3 regions of the Proteus appendicitidis genome follow, and region 2 is predicted to be linked to each of the others. Evidence: predicted binding sites of a transcription regulator. Region 2 holds the regulator's gene; each other region holds the start of a gene.
What was found. The regulator PhoB, encoded in region 2, activates phosphate uptake and scavenging genes when phosphate is short. The targets are predictions, from matches to a motif close to CTGTCATAAAACTGNCNNAT.
Positions count from the first base shown of each region.

Region 1: the regulator PhoB is predicted to act here: its motif matches at 3,528-3,547, upstream of rbsK (ribokinase).
Region 3: the regulator PhoB is predicted to act here: its motif matches at 2,518-2,537, upstream of pstS (phosphate ABC transporter substrate-binding protein PstS).

Region 1 covers NZ_CP127389.1:407,219-414,147, reverse strand. Annotated here, with positions in the region: gene QQS39_RS02050 (PTS transporter subunit EIIC) at 4-1,368, opposite strand; gene murQ (N-acetylmuramic acid 6-phosphate etherase) at 1,411-2,322, opposite strand; gene rbsK (ribokinase) at 2,559-3,479, opposite strand; gene deoC (deoxyribose-phosphate aldolase) at 3,659-4,327, shown strand; gene QQS39_RS02030 (DeoR family transcriptional regulator) at 4,383-5,159, shown strand; gene QQS39_RS02025 (RNA ligase RtcB family protein) at 5,476-6,621, shown strand; gene prfH (peptide chain release factor H) at 6,621-6,929, shown strand, end outside.
Region 2 covers NZ_CP127389.1:741,748-748,676, reverse strand. Annotated here, with positions in the region: gene phoR (phosphate regulon sensor histidine kinase PhoR) at 325-1,623, opposite strand; gene phoB (phosphate regulon transcriptional regulator PhoB) at 1,647-2,336, opposite strand; gene sbcD (exonuclease subunit SbcD) at 2,558-3,787, shown strand; gene QQS39_RS03455 (AAA family ATPase) at 3,787-6,929, shown strand, end outside.
Region 3 covers NZ_CP127389.1:3,852,985-3,859,913, reverse strand. Annotated here, with positions in the region: gene pstA (phosphate ABC transporter permease PstA) at 1-336, opposite strand, end outside; gene pstC (phosphate ABC transporter permease PstC) at 338-1,297, opposite strand; gene pstS (phosphate ABC transporter substrate-binding protein PstS) at 1,375-2,415, opposite strand; gene envZ (two-component system sensor histidine kinase EnvZ) at 2,628-3,968, opposite strand; gene ompR (osmolarity response regulator transcription factor OmpR) at 3,965-4,687, opposite strand; gene greB (transcription elongation factor GreB) at 4,837-5,316, opposite strand; gene QQS39_RS17575 (Tex family protein) at 5,498-6,929, shown strand, end outside.

The DNA of each region.
Region 1 (6,929 bases), 330 kb from region 2:
GACTTATTTCTCTGGATCGGTAAATCCCATTAGCATACTGGCGATAAAACCGACAATCCATGCACCTAATACTGCGATCAGGAACTTAATAATTTGCCCATCGCCCACTAACGGAATTAATGATAACCCAGCTGTACCAAATGGAATAATGATCCCAACTTGGAAATATGCCATTAATGCACCACCAGCCGCACCACCAATACATCCAGCAACAAATGGTTTTCCTAATGGAAGGGAAACACCAAATAATAAAGGCTCTCCGACACCGAAAATACCCACAGGTAATGCGCCCATTAACGTTTTCTTTAAACGTTGGTTTTTAGTACGTAGATAAACCCAAAAACAAGAGCCTACTTGCCCCATTCCGCCCATGGCTAAAATAGGGAACAAGTAATTTAAACCAAAAGTATTTAAAATTTCGGTATGAATAGGAATTAACCCTTGATGTAATCCCGTTAAGAGTAAAAATAAGAAACTTCCCCCTAACGCAGCACCGGTTACAACTGCACCACCACCTTGATTTAAAAGTGATAATGATACGCCTTGTGCTAATAACTGATTAAGATAATGGCCAATAGGTTGGAAGATCATAATCGCCACAAGAGAAGAAACTAAAATAGTCACAAATGGCGTTAAGATAAGATCAAGGCTCTCTTTAACGATACTACGAAACCATAATTCTAATTTTGAAGAGAATACGACCACCATTAATACGGCAAAGATCCCGCCACTGTTTGGCTGTAATTTCTCACCAAATAAGGTGATATCAGCAAGCCCTGGCATAGCTAATAACCCTGCCATTACCGCACCAATCGACGTTGATGCTCCCAATTCTTTGGCGGTATTTATCCCAATCATAATAGAGAGATACGCAAATACCGTACTACCAATTAATTTGAATAATTTAAATAGCTCAGGGAATTGCTCAACTAAGCCCGGCGCGACTAAACGGATAATATTAATTAACCCCATAATCAAACCGCAGCCAATTAAAGCAGGAATGGTCGGAACAAAAATAGCCGCTAATGTATTTAGCATACGACGAATAGAAAAGCCTTTTTTCACTGGTGTTGACGCAGACCCCTCTTCACTACTTGCCGAACTATTTTGCATACGCTTATTCATAATGGAATAAACTTTTGCCGCGGTTCCCATTCCTACAATCACTTGGTGCTGTTCGCCATTAAATACAACACCTTTAACGCCTTCGACTTGTTTTAAAGCGTCTGCATCAAATAGCGAACTGTCTTTTAAAATCAGTCGAATACGAGTCATACAATGTGTTAGGGTTGCCACATTTTGAAACCCACCAGCGTGTTTTTCTATTTCTATTGCTAACGTGTCGAGATGTTCTATTTTATTAGCCATATGCGTGCCTGCTAAAGTTCAGAGTGTTTACTCATATTGTTATTAGTTAAATAGGGCAAGTTGCTGTTGTAACGAACGATAAGGATATTGCTGTGTAATTTGATCAACTTTCTCCACACTCAGGTGAAGTTCATACATTAAAATGGCTTTTCTAGGATGATAATTAACCATTTGTAACAGGGTTCTGGCTCTTTCATGTGAAATTCCACACACTTCGCTGACAATGCCTTCAGCACGACGCTGCAATTTCTCATTACTCGCAATCACATCCACCATCAGGTTTTTATGCACTTTACCAAGCTTAGTCATTACGCTAGTACTTAACATACCCAAAATCATTTTTTGAGCCGTGCCACTTTTCATTCTTGTAGAGCCTGTTAATACCTCTGCGCCCACATCTGGAGCAATAGATAAGTCGGCAATTTCACTCATCATACTTTTGCCGCGCGTAGTAATAGATACAGTCAATGCTTTTAACTTTTTGCCATATTGCAAAGCTGCGACAGTGAAAGGCGTACGACCGCTTGCCGCAATGCCAATAACGACATCTTTATCGCTAACATGACGACGTTGAAGCTCTTCAATTGCCGCCTCTTGGCTATCTTCAATATTTTCAACAGCTTTTAGCATTGCATCATGACCGCCTGCAATAATTGCCTGCACTAATGTAGGAGACACTCCAAAAGTAGGAGGGCATTCGGCACTGTCTAGTACAGCTAATCGCCCACTTGTTCCGGCACCAACATAAAAAATACGTCCACCTTTTTGCAAACGCTCAGTAATTTTTTCTACCGCTTTAGCAATAGCGGGTAATTCTTTTTTAACTGCATTGGCAACGGTCATATCTGCACTATTGATAAGCGTAACCAACTCTAAAGCGCTTAATTCAGAAAACTGTGTTGTTTCTTGATTGCTTTCATTTTTAAGACATTCGATTAATGCATCTTCTTTCATCATAACAACCTTAATGAAACCAAATTTCAATAAAAATTACATCTAATGAAATTACATTTCAATGGTAATTATCACCACTCTGTGAAATTAGTCACATTAAGTTAAGCTTTTTTCTTTGTCAGAAACCCAACAGTCACTATGAAAAATAGAACAATTTATTGATTTAAAAAGAATTCCACTTGTTCTCTAAATAAGACAGCAAGTGGAATACAAAGATGTGATAGTGCAGAAGTGTACTACTTTGCTTGCGCTAGAAATTGTCCAAACTCTTCAATGCTTGGATAAGAAGATTGTGTGCCTTTACCTGCAACACTTAAACCAGAAAACATCACGGCTTTATTTAACGCTTTTTCAATATTATTGGTGTGAACATAATAATGGGAGAAACAACCAATAAAAGCATCCCCCGCCCCACTGGTATCTATTGCATCAACTTCAATGGCGGGAATATATTTTTCAATGTCGCCATTCATCCATAATGCGCCTTTTTCACCTAATGTAACGATGACATTCTTAAAGCCTTTTTGTAATAAAGAACAAGCGGCTTCACGAATTTCATCCATTGTGGTGATTGGCATACCCGTCAATATTTCAAGTTCTGTTTCATTCGGAACAAAAAAGTCACAACGAGCCGCAATATCAAGATCTAATGCTTTTGAAGCCGGTGCAGGGTTAAATAACACAGGAATATGGTGTTTATTACCGAACTCGATAGCGTGATACACCGTTTCAAGCGGGATTTCTAATTGTAGTACGATTATTTTGCATTTTTTTAGGCTATCTGTTGCTCTATCAATATCCTCTGGTGATAAATGCTGATTAGCACCTTTCACAATTAAAATGCTATTTGATGATTGAGAAGTCACAAAAATAGGTGCAACACCGCTTGTTGTACCGGGCACTTTTTCAACATAGCGTGTATTAATGCCATAAGATTCTAAATTCATGATGGTGTTATCCGCAAAAATATCATCACCAACCTTTGTTAACATCATCACTTTTGAATTTAATTTAGCTGCCGCAACCGCTTGATTTGCCCCTTTGCCACCGCAACCAATCTTAAATGCTGGCGCCTCAAGGGTTTCCCCCTCTTTTGGCATCCTATCTATATAGGTGATCAAATCCACCATATTTGAACCAATCACTGCGATATCCATAGCGCCTCTTGCTCTTATGTAAAATTTATAAATGTGAAAATAGTGACATTTTGATAGATGTATAACAGTATCATGTTATTTAAATATCACTTGTGATTGTTATCTCGTTAAAACAGCACTAATATGTTGCCAAACTAACATGAGTGATAAATAACAATCTTCTTATTAAGGAATATACTATGCGTCCATTAGCTAATTATATCGATCATACCCTTCTTGCAGCAGATACAACTGAAGCACAAATCAAGAAATTGTGTGCTGAAGCAGTTGAACACGGTTTCTTCTCCGTTTGTATTAACACTTCTTACATCCCTTTAGCAAGAACTTGCCTTGAAGGAAGTGATGTAAAAGTCTGTTGTGTTATCGACTTCCCATTCGGGGCGGGTTTAACAGCAACAAAAGCATTTGAAGCGGCTGAAGCTATTCGTCAAGGCGCACAAGAAGTCGATATGGTTATCAATATCGGTATGTTAAAAAGCGGTCGTTTAGACTTCGTAAAACAAGATATTGAAGCAGTAAAAGCCGCTTGTGGTAATACAACTCTGAAAGTTATTTTAGAAACTTGCTTATTAACTGATGACGAAGTACGTTTAGTTTGTGAAATGTGTCGTGAGATCCGTGTTGATTTTGTGAAAACATCAACAGGATACAGTACAATGGGCGCAACAGAACATCATGTTGCTTTAATGCGCAAAACCGTTGGTGATGAAGTTGGTGTGAAAGCATCTGGTGGTGTTCGCGATCGCCAAACAGCATTAAACATGATCAAAGCAGGTGCAACACGTATCGGTGCGAGTGCAAGTGTCGCTATCGCAACAGATTCAGATGCACCTGAATCAAACTACTAATTATTTAGCGTATATTTTCTTGGAGTACGCTATTCGATAACACAAGGATCCTTCGGTGATAGAGACCAAACAGCACGAACGTTTGCGCCGCCTCAGTGAATGTATAAAACGCTCAGGTCGCATACATCTTAAAGACGCCGCGAGGATCCTTGAAGTTTCTGAAATGACAATTAGGCGCGACCTTAGTTCTGATGCCGAAAACCCTTTTCCGATGTCATTATTAGGTGGCTACATTGTTGCATTAGCCCAGCCCCATTCAGGGTTAATCTCAACATCCTCTGATATTATTACGCCGGATCAAACTGAAGAACTTCATATTCCTAATCTTGCTGCTGGCATGGTGTCTGACGGTGATGTTCTTTTTTTCGATAACGGACAGTTTATTCCTACACTGATTGAGCTAATTCCCGATAATCTGCATTTCATGGGGATCTGTTATTCTCACCGCGTATTTTTGGCATTAAGTCAGAAAAAAAATGCCACCGTATTACTTTGCGGAGGTGAATATCGTCCTAAAAGTGATTCATTCTATAATCCTACCCAGACTTCTTATCTTGATAGCATTAATCCTAAAAAAGCCTTTATTTCAGCCGAAGGTGTTCATCTCGATTTTGGCGTTACCTGTTATAACATCGACGATCTGTACATGAAGAAAAAAGCGATGGATAAATCTATTCGTAAGATTTTACTCACCAAATATCACTATTTTGATGAAACAGCGACAGGCAATATGGGCGATTTAGCTCAGTTTGATGTTGTTATCACAGATAGAAAATTAACGGATGATTACGAAGATTATTGCCGAAAAAATTCCGTAAAAGTGATTTATTAAATTAAATAATAGAGAGCTAACTTAAATAGATAATAAAGAAAAGCTAACCTTAAATTAAATAAAATCGATTAATTCTTTTTTTAAAAAATAAAGAAAAATCACACCACTTTTTGATTGCCAATGCAAAAAAAAGTGGTTAATATGCCCGCGATTTATTATTTTTCATCCATTTCAATTAACTGCAAGGAGGTATCCCATGACAACTACAAATATGAATACTCTTTGCGGACAATCTCAGAAGTAATCCTTTTTTTCTTCTTTTTGCTGTCCGCCAATCAATTTATTTTTTTATCCTTTACATTATATGGATTGGTATATGGACAAGTGTGTTCATTATTTATCTGATAGCGTTTGTTATATCGCATCGGATAATACTTGGATTGAAAGCAAAGCAATCCAACAATTAGAAACAACCGCTCAACTTCCTGATATGGCTTATGTTGCAGGTATGCCTGATTTGCATCCTGGCCGTGGTTATCCCATTGGCGCTGCCTTTTTTTCTGTTAATCGCTTTTACCCTGCTTTAGTCGGTAATGATATTGGCTGTGGTATGACGCTTTTTCAAACTGAGTTTAAAAACAGCAAACTCAACTTAGATAAAGCGGAAAAACAGTTGAGTGAAATGAGTGATATCGCACCTTCAGAATGGCTAGAAGCGCATCTACCGACTGAAATGCAAAACCATCCTTTCGCTGGCTCTTTAGGCTCTATTGGTGGTGGTAATCACTTTGCTGAATTCCAACAAATTGACCAAGTGATTAATGAAACACTTTTCGCTGCAAGTAGTATCAATAAAAAACAGTTATTGCTATTAGTTCACAGCGGATCGAGAGGTTTAGGACAATCTATCTTACGCGCCCATACTGAGCAGTTTGGTCATAAAGGGCTTGTTGCTAACACCGAAGCAGTAAATGAATATTTGCAAGCCCACAATAATGCACTTGATTACGCAAAGATTAATCGCCGCCTTATTGGTGAAAGAATGATGCGCCAAATTCGTACTCAAGGTGAAGTAATTTCTGATGTAAATCATAATCTTGTAGAGCCTTGTGAATTACATGGTCAACAAGGTTGGTTACATCGTAAAGGTGCAACACCCGCACATCACGATATGGTGGTTATTCCGGGATCACGCGGTGATTATAGCTATATTGTGAAGCCACTTATGTCTGAATTAAGCGAATTAAGCCTTCATTCATTGCCTCATGGTGCAGGTAGAAAATGGATGCGTACAGAGTGTAAAGGGCGATTATCACACCGTTTTACACCTTTACAACTTTCACGAACAGCATTAGGTAGCCGTATTATTTGTGCCAATAAACAACTGATTTATGAAGAAGCACCACAATCTTATAAATCGATTGAAACAGTGATTGAAAGCATGGTGAATATTGGATTAATCGACGTCATCGCGCGTTTAAAACCGGTGATCACCTATAAAACAAGTGGGGAGATGGCGTAATGTTATTACAATTCACCTCCGCACAAGGCCCTGAAGAGTGCTGTTTAGCCGTTGAAAAAGCGTTAAATTACTTTTTGAAATCAACCACAAAACAGCAAGTGAACGTCACAGTTCTTGAAAAAGAGCCTTCACGTCATGGCTTAAAATCAGCGTTAGTATCTCTTGAAGGTGCTGATGCACAGGCTATCGCACAACAGTGGGCAGGCTCTGTACAATGGCAATGTGCAAGCACATTACGACCTCGGCATAAACGTAAAAATTGGTTTATTGGTGTTGCTTGTTTTGAACAACCTGATGAAATTAATGAC
Region 2 (6,929 bases):
AAATCGCCGATAACTGGTCACAAGTAAAACTTTTATAATGAAAAAAGGCAATAGCTAATCCAAAAACCAGAATAATCATCTAAACTATTTTTCAGCACTAGTTATAACTGTCATATATCATCGAATATACATGATATGATTTGTGCATTTTTCCACCAATAATATTGAATATCGGTATCATTTAAAGTTAGCATTAATTAATAATATTAAAATTTAACGCTACGATATTAGTTTTCATTGATATTAAAAAGATTAAGAAAGGGATAAAAAAGCCTCTATCACCAATTAAATACAAGTGATAAAGGCTTTAAAAAAGACATACTGTTAGTGTGTTTTTTTAGCAGTAAGCAATGTTTGAGGAAGGATAAAAGAGAACGTGCTCCCAACACCGACTTTACTTTCAATATTCAATTGAGAGTGATGATGGAGCAACGATTTTTTCACAATCGCCAAACCTAACCCAGTACCACCAGAATGACGAGAGCGAGCTTTATCAACGCGATAAAAACGCTCTGTTAGACGAGTTAAATGTTCAGCGCTGATCCCCGCCCCATTATCTGAAACACTAAATAACATGCCTTGGGGGATTTTCTTCCAACTCACGTTGATTGTTGTGCCTTCTTCAGTGTGATTAATGGCGTTATACACTAAATTAGAAACTGCACTACGCAATTGCTCTTCATTACCACGAACTGCCCACTGTTCATCAATATCAAAAACAATCTGATGTTGACCTTGGCTAAGTGAGTTCGCTTCTTGTTGTAATAAAGCCAAAATAGCAGGAATATCAACAATCTTGTTTAAATCAATATGAGGAGCAGATTCAATACGAGAAAGTTGTAAGAGTTGCTGAACAAGCGTATCCATCCGTTTAGCTTGCTCTTGCATCGTGACTATCGCCTTATGCTCTGCGGGTTTTGTTACGCTATTTTCTTCCATCATTTCAAGATAACCTTGAATAACGGTTAACGGTGTTCTTAACTCGTGACTGACATTAGCAAAAAAGTCACGTCGTGAGTTTTCTAGTTTATTTTTTTCTGTCACGTCACGCGCCACCATCAAGCGCTGATCTTCGCTATATGGCATCACACGGAATTCAACAATAGAGCCATTATTTAGTGAAATGGTTAAAGGGCGACTAAAATCGCCTGCGGTAAAATAGTGCAAAAAATCAGGATAACGTAATAAGTTAAAAATATTTTGCCCGTTATCTTCAGGCCAGCGAAAGCCTAATAAATGTTGAGCTAGGCTATTACACCAAAAAATATTCCCTTCATTTGTCATCATCACAACAGCATCGGGTAAGCTTTCGGCGCCACTTCTAAAACGTTTAATTAAATCGCCTAATTCTCTGCGTCGTTTACGATTACGTTGTTGGGTCTGTCGAATGCCATAAAAAATAGGCTCCCATCCTCCTCTTCCTTCTGGAGGCAATACAGAGCGATCTAACCATAACCATTTAGATAATTTCAGCAAATTATAGGCATGCCACACAAGAGCGCTGAGAAGCGATACCACCAGCAGCCAAGGAAGATGCCCAATAAAAAGCGATAATATAAAGGCAGGTAAGCAAAATAGACATAGCCCCCAAACGAGGGCTTTCCACGATAGTCGTTCTAACACCTGACGATTACTCCCATATTGACTTAGAAACGGGCAGAGAAACGATATCCCGTTCCACGTACGGTCTGTATCATTCTGTCATGGCCATCTTCTTCAATAGCCTTACGTAAACGACGAATATGCACATCAACAGTACGGTCTTCGACATAAACATTGGTTCCCCAAACGTAGTTTAGCAGTTGTTCTCTGCTGTATACGCGTTCAGGATGAGTCATAAAAAAGTGCAGGAGTTTAAATTCGGTGGGTCCCATATCAATCGGCTTATCTTGACTTGTGACACGGTGAGAAACAGGATCAAGACCGAGTCCATTGAATTCAATAATATCTTCCGCTGACATCGGTGATAAACGCCGTAAAATCGCTTTCACTCGGGCAACAAGCTCTTTAGGTGAAAACGGTTTGATAACATAATCATCAGCTCCCGTTTCTAACCCTTGGACTTTATCTTCTTCTTCCCCTTTTGCCGTTAGCATAATAATGGGAATATCACGAGTATTACTTTCCCGCTTCATCTGTTTTATTACTTGTAAGCCTGATCCTCCGGGGATCATCCAATCTAATAAAACTAAATCAGGGTAAGGATCAATAAGAAAGCTCAATGCAGAATCATAGTCTTCTGCTTCAATGGGTTGAAAACCATTTTGTTCTAAAACAAAACAGATCATCTCTCGAATTGCGGTTTCATCTTCAACAACAAGAATACGCCTTGCCATACTCTATCCTGTGTAATGTATATAGAGGGTCAAAATGATTATGATGCAGTTTTATGACAGATTTATGACTAACCTTAACATTACTGAAATAGATCCCCGTTGTTAAGGTAAATAAATTACTTTTTGGTGAGATATCACTCAAAAAAAAGGCTTATTGTTGAGTTTTCACTAAAAAAGTAAGGTGCGCTATACTCTTCATCAGATAAAAAAGAGGGATAGCAATGCGGATTATTCACACATCAGACTGGCATTTAGGGCAATATTTTTTTACTAAGACTCGAGCTAAAGAACATCAACAGTTTCTTGATTGGTTATTAGCACAAATAAAACATTACCAAGTCGATGCACTGATTGTTGCAGGTGATATTTTTGATACTGGCTCCCCTCCAAGCTATGCCCGAGAGCTTTATAACCGTTTTGTCGTCGCTATTCGAGATACACAATGTCAGCTTGTTATTCTAGGTGGTAATCACGACTCTGTGGCGACACTAAATGAATCAAAATCACTCTTGGCGTGTTTAAATACGACGGTTATTGCCAATGTTCATACTGAAACACCACAAGCACCGCTAATTCTTCCTCAAAAAGATAGCACTCCGGGAGCATTGCTGTGTGCAATCCCTTATCTACGTCCTAGAGATATGATCAGCAGTAAAAGTGGGCAATCAGGTGCTGAAAAACAAACCGCCTTAAAAGAAGCGATTGCTGAATATTATCAAGCTCAATATCAAACAGCCCTTGAATTACGTCAGCAATTAAATGTCGATATTCCCATTATTGCAACAGGTCACCTCACCACAATTGGCGCGAGTGTGACAGATTCTGTCCGTGAAATTTATATCGGCACCTTAGAAGCCTTTTCAGCAACCCTATTTCCTGAATTTGACTATATCGCCCTTGGTCATATTCATCGTCCTCAAGTGATGAATAAGTCCGGTCATATTCGTTATAGTGGCTCCCCTATTCCTTTAAGTTTTGATGAGAGTGGGCAACAGAAAAGTGTCTGCCTTATCGATTTTGAGCAAGACAAATTAACTAACCTCACACTATTACCTATCCCTGAGTTTCAATTACTACGCACGATTAGTGGTTCATTAAAAGAGATAGCGATACAACTTGAGGATTTAAAAAAACAATACGGCGAAATAGATACCACTATTTGGTTGGATATCGAAGTTTCAACACAAGATTATCTCAGTGACATACAAACCCGTATTCAAGAGCTAACTAACGATCCGCTTTTTGATGTGATCTTATTAAGAAGAGCGAGAAAACAGCGCCAAGCATTCACTCAAAATGAAAACGAAACACTGGCCGAATTAACCGTTTATGATGTTTTTGAAAGACGCTTAGAACAACATGAGTTTGATTCAGAAGAAACTAAAACTCGTTTAACAACATTATTTAAACAAGCAGTTGAAATGGCAGAGAAAGAGGATAACGAAGCATAATGAAAATCTTAAGTCTGCGATTTAAAAATATTAACTCCTTAAAAGGCGAGTGGAAGATTAACTTTAACCAAGAGCCTTTTATCAGCAATGGATTATTTGCGATTACAGGTCCTACGGGGGCGGGGAAAACCACGCTGTTAGATGCGATTAGTTTAGCGCTTTATCACCGAACTCCACGATTAGATAAAGTCACACAATCACAAAATGAGTTAATGACACGCCACACCGCGGAGTGTTTGGCTGAAGTTGAATTTGAAGTTAAAGGTGTGGCTTATCGAGCATTTTGGGAACAACGTCGAGCTAATTATAAAGAAGATGGCAACCTTCAAGCACCGCAGGCAGAACTGGTTAAAATCAATACCACAGGAGGCGAAGACAAAATATTAGCAAGCAAGATAAGCCAAGTGAAAGAGATGATCATTAATATCACTGGTCTTGATTTTGATCGTTTCACTAAATCTATGTTGCTTTCCCAAGGGCAATTTGCGGCTTTTTTAAATGCAGATGATAAATCTCGCGCTGAATTACTCGAAGAACTCACTGGCACAGATATTTATCGTCATATTTCTCAGTCTATCTTTAAACATTGGCGAGAAGAAGAACAAGCATTAAAAACACTAAAACAGCAAGCCGAAACGATGGCGTTATTAGATGAAAATGCTCGCCAAGCTCTATTAACTGAACAAACGGATCTTTTTGCCAAAGAGAGTTTATTACAAAAAGAACAACAGGAATATCAAGCAGCAAAACAGTGGCAAGAAAAAGAAATAGAACTCAATAAAAATAAAGCATTAGCACAAAATGAGGTTAATTTAGCACAGGAAGCATTAGTTTCTGCTAAACCTGATATTCAACGTCTTGAAAATAGTGAACCAGCAGAAAAAATTCGCCCAATTTACGATGAAAAAAATCGTCTATTAAAAGAACAAACCTATATTGAGTCACAACTCTCAACACTAACAGCGGAAAAACAGCTTATTGAACAACAGAGCCAACCTATTAATCAGCATTTAGTCGAGGCTCGAAATACATTTAAACAACACGATGAGAAAAAACAGCAAACCTTGCAGCTTATACGTGAAAAAGTCGCGCCATTGGATAATCAGTTAATCTTGCTACAACAAGATATTTCAGTAAAAACACAGCAAAAAAATACGCTAGAAAAAACGCAATCAGAATATCTGGAAAAAATACAGTTAACAGAAGCCAAATTAGCGGGATCACAAAAGCAATTTAATGAATTAAATGAATATTTAAATCAGCATACCGCTCATGCTCAACTTGCTGAAAACTTACCGTTATGGCAGCGTTATTTTGAGCAATATGATGAAATTACAGAGAAATATCGAATTAGTCAGAAAAGTGAAAAAGCAGAACAAGAAAAAGAATGCTTACTTAAACTCGAATTAGAAAAAGCGACGAAAACGCTAGAAGCTCAACAGCACACGCTTAATTTACAGCAACAACAATTAAGCGAATTACAAACGCAACTTGAGCAACAAAATAAAGCGGATGCTATTGCAGATATTCCTCATCGTTCACAACAAATTTCACAACAAAGAAATGCTCTCACAAAACTAATGGGAGTACAGGCTCAATTACAGCGCGCTATAAAAACTGAACATCAGTACCAACAAACGCAGTCAGACAATCAGCAAAAAATAGCCATGCTGACTGAAAATATTCACAAAAATGACACTGTTTTAAAAGAGAAAGAACAACACCTTAAAGACTTAAACGATAATTATCTGCTAATAAGGAAGTTAGCGGAATATGAAGAAGAGAGACAACGTTTAGTTAAAGACAACCCATGTCCTGTTTGTGGTTCAACCGAGCATCCTTATGTTGAAAAATATAAAGAAATTCAAACGGATGAAACAAAATCACGTTTAGATAACTTAACACAGCAAGTGCATACATTAACAATAACGTTAGTGGAACAAAAAACACAGTGTGCTAGTTTTGAAGTTCAAAACGAAAAATTAAGTCGCGATCTTGAGCAGCTAACACAAGATATTGCGTCATTAAAACAGCAATGGCAGATTTTAGCTCAAACTTACGCATTACCAGATGTTGACTGTGAAGAAACGGCTTTAACTCAATTAGATTCAGCCCTTGAGAAAGAAGATAATTTACTGACACAAAAACGAATTAGTTATCAACAATTAGAAGTCAAAATTCAGCAAGAATACAAGTTGCTATCTGATGCCAAAGAACAATTTAATCAACAACAGCAAGCGATCCTTCATCAACAAAATGAATTTGCGCAACAACAGAAAGAAGTTTCCAATAAACAACAACAAACAGCGCAATATCTTCAACAACAAGCCCTATTAACGCAGGATCTGCAATCTCTAGTCAAACAACAAGGTTATGAATTACAAGAGTTTGAAGACAAAATTCAATGGCTTACTGCGCGTAAAAAAGAGAGCCAACAATATCAATCAACCTTAAAAACACATCACGAATTACAACAAACAATCCGCGAATTGTTATTAACGCAGGAAGAGAGAAAACGCTATTTATCTGAAACGCAAAAAGAACTTGATGCTGTTTTGATCCAGTTACAAAAACTGCATCAGCAACAAGAACAACTAAAAGCACAACGCCACGCTTTATTCGGGATACAAACCACCGAAGATGCACGTAATGAGTTAGATAAACAGAGTCAGTTGTTACAAAAGCAAATTGAGCAATATAGCGAAGAGAAAAACCGACTCGAAGTCCGTTTAAATCAGCTTATTGGTCAATATCAGGAAAATGAAAAATCGCGACAACGGTTGCAAACACGCTCACAAGACATTATTGAACAATATCAATATGCGTTAAAAAATAGCCCGTTTACTGACGAAAATGCATTTTTAGCCTCTCTGTTATCCGTCGAGGAAAGAAATCGCTTACAAGAGCAACAAAAACAACGGCTTGATAAGTTGTTGCAAGAGAAAACACGTCTAGATACACAAGAAAAGGCATATCAACAACACTTGCTACAACAACCTTTATTATCAACTGAGCAAAATATTGAACAAATCACGGCACATTTATTGGCACTAGAAACACAGCTAGTGCATACACAAGAAACCAAGTTTCGTCTTCAAGAGCAACTGCGTACAGATGAAGAAAAACGTAAAGAACAACAAAC
Region 3 (6,929 bases), 990 kb from region 2:
AAGATAAATTCCAGCAAGAATACCTAACGGCGTTCCAATCACCGTTGCCCATAAAATCAGTAATCCACTACCGACAATGGCATTCGCTAATCCACCACCATCAGTATTTGGTGGCGGTGTCATTTCAGTAAACAGTGCCAGTGACATGCCATCAAAGCCTTTGGTGAACGTAGAGAATAAAATCCACGTTAGCCAGAAAAGACCAAATGCCATAGTCGAGACAGATAAAAACAGTGCGATACGGTTTTTTTGACGACGCCAAAGCTGGCGTTTATGGCGTATATGCAGTTCGCTTTCTGTTTGAACTTGTAATGAAGAAGAGGATGTTTTTGACATATCAGCGCGCTCCTTCATTTTTTGATAAACGTAATGTCATAAACTTAGAAATCGCAAGGACGATAAAGGTGATGACAAACAAGATAAGCCCTAATTCCATCAATGCCGCAGTATGTAACCCCGTTTCGGCTTCCGCAAATTCATTGGCTAATGCAGAGGTAATACTGTTTCCTGGCATAAACAGTGATGCGGAATCTAATTGGTAGGTATTACCGATGATAAAGGTTACCGCCATGGTTTCACCTAAGGCGCGACCTAATCCCAGCATAACACCGCCGATAACACCATTACGGGTATAAGGTAGAACGATATTCCAAATCACTTCCCATGTTGTACAGCCAATACCGTAGGCAGACTCTTTCATCATGACAGGCGTTTGTTCAAACACATCACGCATGACAGAAGCGATATAAGGAATGATCATGATAGCGAGGATAACCCCTGCCGCCAGAATACCAATACCAAAAGCAGGGCCAGAGAAAAGCTCGCCAACGATAGGAATGGAAGACATCACATTACCTACAGGCTCTTGGAAATAGGTTGCAAAGAGTGGTGCAAAGACAAATAGCCCCCACATACCATAAACAATGCTGGGAATCGCGGCGAGTAACTCAATAGCGATACCTAACGGGCGTTTTAACCAATTAGGGGCTAATTCAGTTAAGAACAGAGCGATACCAAAACTGACAGGAACAGCAATGATCAGTGCGATGACTGAGGTCACAATGGTGCCGTAAATCGGTACTAGTGCGCCAAATTCCTGAGCAGGAGGATCCCACTCTTTCGACCATAAGAATGAAAGGCCGAATTGTTGAATGCTTGGCCATGAGGCGAAAATCAGTGAAACAATGATACCTGTTAAAAGCAAAAGCGTAATCAACGCAGCTAGACGAACTAGTGCGCTGAAAATAACGTCCCCTCGTTTACTAGGGGCCTTTATTACCGTTGTGTGCTCGGCCATAAAGCCTCTTTTAATTTATTACCCCCTGTTTTAGCAGAGGGTGAACGTTAACTTATCTCTTAATGATTGCCGTTTTATTAGTAAATCGGTTTACCATTACTGTCTTTGATACTTGTTTTCCATGCAGCACGAATTTGTTCTACAACTTCGGTAGGTAATACCGCGTAATCTAGGTTTTTCGCTTCCTGATTACCTTTGTCGTAAGCCCAGTTGAAGAAATTCAGTACTTCTTTACCTTTTACGGCATCTTTTTGTGTTTGATGCACTAAGATGAAGGTAGTTGAAGTAATCGGCCATGCATTTTCACCTTTCTGGTTAGTCAGGTCTTGTGCAAAGCTTTTGCTCCAATCTATTTTTCTTGCTGCGGCACTAAAGCTGTCAGCGGTTGGTGCGATTGCTTCGCCGTCAGCGGTGACTAATTTAGTATAAGCAAGGTTGTTTTGTTTCGCGTAAGCATATTCAACATAACCAATTGAACCTGGTACACGTTGAACGAATGCCGCGATGCCATCATTCCCTTTTCCACCTAAGCCTGTCGGCCATTTTACGGTAGAGCCTGCGCCTACTTCATCTTTCCATGCACTATTTACTTTTGATAAGTAGCTAGTGAAAACGAATGATGTACCTGAGCCGTCAGCACGGCGAATAACCGCAATATTTTGGTCTGGTAATTTTACGCCCGGATTGAGCTTAGTGATGGCAGGATCGTTCCATTTTTGGATCTTGCCTAGATAGATATTACCGATAGTGTCGCCATCTAAGGTCAGTTCACCTGATTTGATACCAGGAATATTTACTGCCATAACAACGCCACCAATGACGGTAGGAAATTGGAATAAACCGTCAGCTTGTAATTTGTCGTCTGCTAATGGCGCATCTGAAGCACCAAAATCAACAGTATTTGCAATGATTTGTTTAACACCACCAGAGGAACCAATGCCTTGGTAGTTAATTTTGTTACCCGTTTCTTTCTGATAGGAATCTGCCCATTTAGCATAAACTGGGGCAGGGAACGTTGCGCCAGCACCAGTCAGCGAGGTCGTTGCCTGTGCAGAAAGAGCGGTCATTGAAAACGCAGCGGCAATGACACTAGTCAGGGTGGTACGCATCAGTTTCATAATCCCTCCTGTGGGATAGGTAGAATAATTTTCGACATCTATCAACTTCGGTTACGGTACGCACAGACAATAGGTCAGTTTGATGACAATTAAATGTCTTAATTGTGACAGTTTTATGACAAAGCGAAAAAATGATGAAATATTTATAGGAGGAGAGAAATGAGAAGAGAAATAGCGTAATAAAAGCACTTCAATATTTGCAATAGAGTGGGCTAATCATCCTCATCTTCGCGCTCTTTTAATGGGAAGTTAGCACGGATTAATAATCCACCTTTAACGCTATCATCAAGCTCTACATAGCCACCATGAGCATCCATAATACGACGAATAATAGATAGTCCTAACCCCGCACCCGTTGAGCTACGTGCTTGTTCACCTTGAACAAAAGGTTGGAAAAGGCGTTGTCTATCTTCTTGTGGAATACCCGGACCATCATCTTCAACTTGGAACCACGCATACTCTTCATCTTTTCCACTTGAAACGCTTATCCAGCCATGACCATAGCGAGTAGCATTCACCACCATATTGGTTAGTGCGCGTTTTACAGCAATAGGGTTAGCTGTGATATTAATGGGTTCAGGATGAAGATGCTCTTCGCTGATTTTTCCGGAATTAGATTCAGCTGAAATAACTTCTCGTAATAGATTATTCATATCACACAGTTCTAAAGACATCTCTTTACCTGTGCGCATATAGTCTAAGAATTGCCCAATAATAGCATCACAGTCTTCGATATCTTTATTGATAGAGTCTGCGAGGTAACTATCTTCGGGGCTCATCATTTCAGTGGCCAAACGAATTCGAGTCAGTGGTGTACGTAAATCATGGCTAACACCTGCCATAACAAGCGTTCTATCATTATCTAATGAGCGAATACCTGATGACATCTGGTTAAAGGCACGAATAATTGAGCGCATTTCAGAAGAGCCAGATTCAGGAATAGGCGGTGGGATAACCCCTTTCCCGATGCGACGTGCTGCATACTCCACTTCATTGAGTGGGCGATTTTGAAAACGGCTATAAAGCCAGAAAAAAGCAACAACGATAATAATAAAAATAATCGCTTGTCGGTAAACAGGCAGTAAGAAGTTTTGCCCTAATTCAGTGAGTGGAACGCGGATCCAAAGAGAGGGGGACATATACGTATTAACCCATAAGACTGGGTATTCTAGCGTATTTTCAATCCATAGCTCGGTTTTTCCTCCCAGATATTCAGACATCTGTTCACTTAATTCATCATCTATTTTGGCCCAATATAGCCCTTCCTCAAGTGCAGCATTTTTATCAAAGAAAGAAACACCGAGTTCGTTATAGATTTTATTACGTAAAGCAGGGGAGATTTTTAGCGGGGTGCCGTCTACTAGGATCAGTTCTTCAGGCATTAACGTACGTATTTCATACGCTAAAACTTTATTAAATTGCTGAAGGCTTGGTCCCACAATAAGGTGTTGCACAACGATATAACTGGCTATCAAGCTAAAAAAAAGTAGCGAGATAACCAGAAATAGCGAACGTGTCAGTTTATTGTGGGGTGAAAGCCTCAGCCTTCTCATTGAACGCTGGTTCCATCAGGAACGAAGACGTAGCCGAGTCCCCAAACTGTTTGAATATAGCGAGGATGCGTTGGATCTTCTTCAATCATGCGACGTAAACGCGAAATTTGGACATCGATTGAACGCTCCATTGCACTGTATTCACGACCACGAGCAAGGCTCATTAACTTATCACGAGAAAGTGGCTCGCGAGGGTGAGATACCAGTACTTTTAATACAGCGAATTCACCGCTTGTCAGAGGCATATGCTCTTCTTCGTGGAACATCTCACGCGTACCAAGGTTTAGCTTGAACTTACCAAAAGAGATAATGGCGTTATCTTGTGAAGGTGCGCCAGGTAATTCATTTGCTTGGCGACGAAGAACTGCGCGAATACGTGCCAGTAGTTCTCTTGGATTAAAGGGTTTTGAGATGTAATCGTCAGCACCGATTTCAAGCCCCACAATTCTATCAACCTCTTCCCCTTTAGCAGTAACCATAATAATAGGGATAGGGTTGTTTTGGCTTCTTAAGCGGCGGCAAATAGAGAGGCCATCCTCACCAGGAAGCATTAAATCGAGCACAATAAGATGGATAGATTCGCGAGTGAGCAGACGATCCATTTGATCGGCGTTTGCGGCAGTACGGATTTGAAAACCTTGCTCTGTCAAATAGCGCTCTAAGAGTGAACGCAGACGTAAATCATCGTCTACGATTAGCACTTTATAACTTTCTTGCATTTTTTAAGCTCCCGAAGTGCAAATGCATTTATTAGCGAATTCTATCATCGATAAGAATATTAAACCAAAACCAAAGAATAAATGTTAATAATTTATAGATAAAACTTGTTCATTGGTCTTAATAAAGGATATAAAGCTATTTATTTATCTTATTTCGAATGATATTCGATAGATAATACGCAGTAATTAACTTCACCACCTGGTGTTTGCACACTAATTTCATCATCAACTTGCTTACCAATAAGCGCTCTAGCAACAGGGGAATCAATAGAAATCCACTGTTTTGCTGGATCAAATTCATCGGGACCCACAAGCCTAAAGGTTTTGATATTTTCGTCATCATCTTCAAGCGTGACCCAAGCACCGAAATAGACTTTTCCTTCTTGGCGCGGATCTGGGTCAACGATTTTTAGTTCATCAAGACGTTTTGATAAAAAACGAACACGTCTATCAATTTCCCGTAATCGCTTCTTTCCATAAATATATTCAGCATTTTCTGAACGGTCACCTTGTGCCGCTGCTTCTGAAACCGATTGTGTGACACGCGGGCGTTCTTCTTTCCAAAGATATTTTAGCTCTTTGTCTAAGGCATACCAGCCATCACGAGTAATATAGTTACTTTTTGCCATTACGAATAAAAACTATCATCAACATTGAATTTCATAAAGGTACTATAGCGTGAATGTTAAAATAATCTGTTAATTTCCTCATAATTGTCGAGCTAGATAGGAATTTTGCCAAATTTTTTTAATGCTCTGCGTGTATAATAGCCATCTTTTTTAACTATTCCTCTCGGTAGGTAAATATTTTATGAATGAATCATTAAGCCGAATTATTGCAGATGAGCTATCTGTGAAGCCCCAGCAAGTCCTTTCGGCTATAACGTTACTGGATGAAGGGAATACGGTGCCATTTGTTGCCCGTTATCGTAAAGAGGTCACCGGCGGATTAGATGATACGCAATTACGTCAACTAGAAACTCGCCTTGGTTACTTACGCGAACTCAACGATCGTCGCCAAACAATTTTAAAATCAATTGAAGAACAAGGAAAACTGACACCAGAACTGCATTCTTCAATTAATGAAACTCAAAGTAAAACAGAGCTTGAAGATCTCTATCTTCCTTATAAGCCTAAGCGCCGTACTCGTGGCCAAATTGCGATTGAAAATGGATTAGAGCCATTAGCTGATTTATTGTGGAATGAACCACAAAATAATCCAGAAGAAGCAGCGGCTATTTATATCAATGCAGAAAAAGGTGTTGATGACACCAAAGCCGCTTTAGATGGCGCACGTTATATTTTAATGGAACGTTTTTCAGAAGATGCGGGATTATTAGCAAAAGTTCGCCAATATTTATGGAAAAATGCGCATCTTGTTGCCAAAGTGATTGATGGCAAAGAAGCTGAAGGCGCTAAATTTAGTGATTATTTTGATCATCACGAGCCTATTGCTAATGTTCCCTCTCACCGTGCTTTAGCCATGTTTCGTGGTCGTAACGAAGGTATTCTTCAATTATCACTTAATCCTGATCCGCAATTTGAAGAAGCCCCCAAAGAGAGCTACGGTGAACAACTGGTTACAGAGCATTTAGGGTTACGTTTAAATAATCAACCGGCAGATAGCTGGCGTAAAGCTGTTGTAAGTTGGACTTGGCGCATAAAAGTTTTAATGCATATTGAAACAGAACTAATGAGCCAATTACGAGAAAAAGCGGAAGAAGAAGCGATTAATGTTTTTGCTCGTAACCTTAATGATTTATTGATGGCAGCGCCTGCCGGCATGCGTGCCACAATGGGGCTTGATCCTGGTTTACGTACGGGTGTTAAAGTTGCGGTTGTTGATAGCACGGGCAAATTAATTGCCACAGATACAATTTATCCACATACAGGACAAGCGGATAAAGCCGCAGCAAGTGTAGCTGCGTTATGTATTAAGCATAATGTGGAGTTGGTGGCGATTGGTAATGGTACGGCTTCTCGTGAAACAGAGCGATTTTTTGCTGAAACAGTAAAACGCTATCCAGAAGTGAAAGCGCAAAAAGTGATTGTTAGTGAAGCGGGCGCATCGGTGTATTCAGCGTCAGAGCTTGCCGCTAATGAATTTCCTGATTTAGATGTTTCTATCCGTGGTGCGGTTTCTATCGCGCGTCGCTTACAAGATCCTCTGGCTGAACTTGTAAAAATTGATCCTAAATCAATTGGTGTGGGTCAATATCAGCATGATGTTAGCCAAACATTAT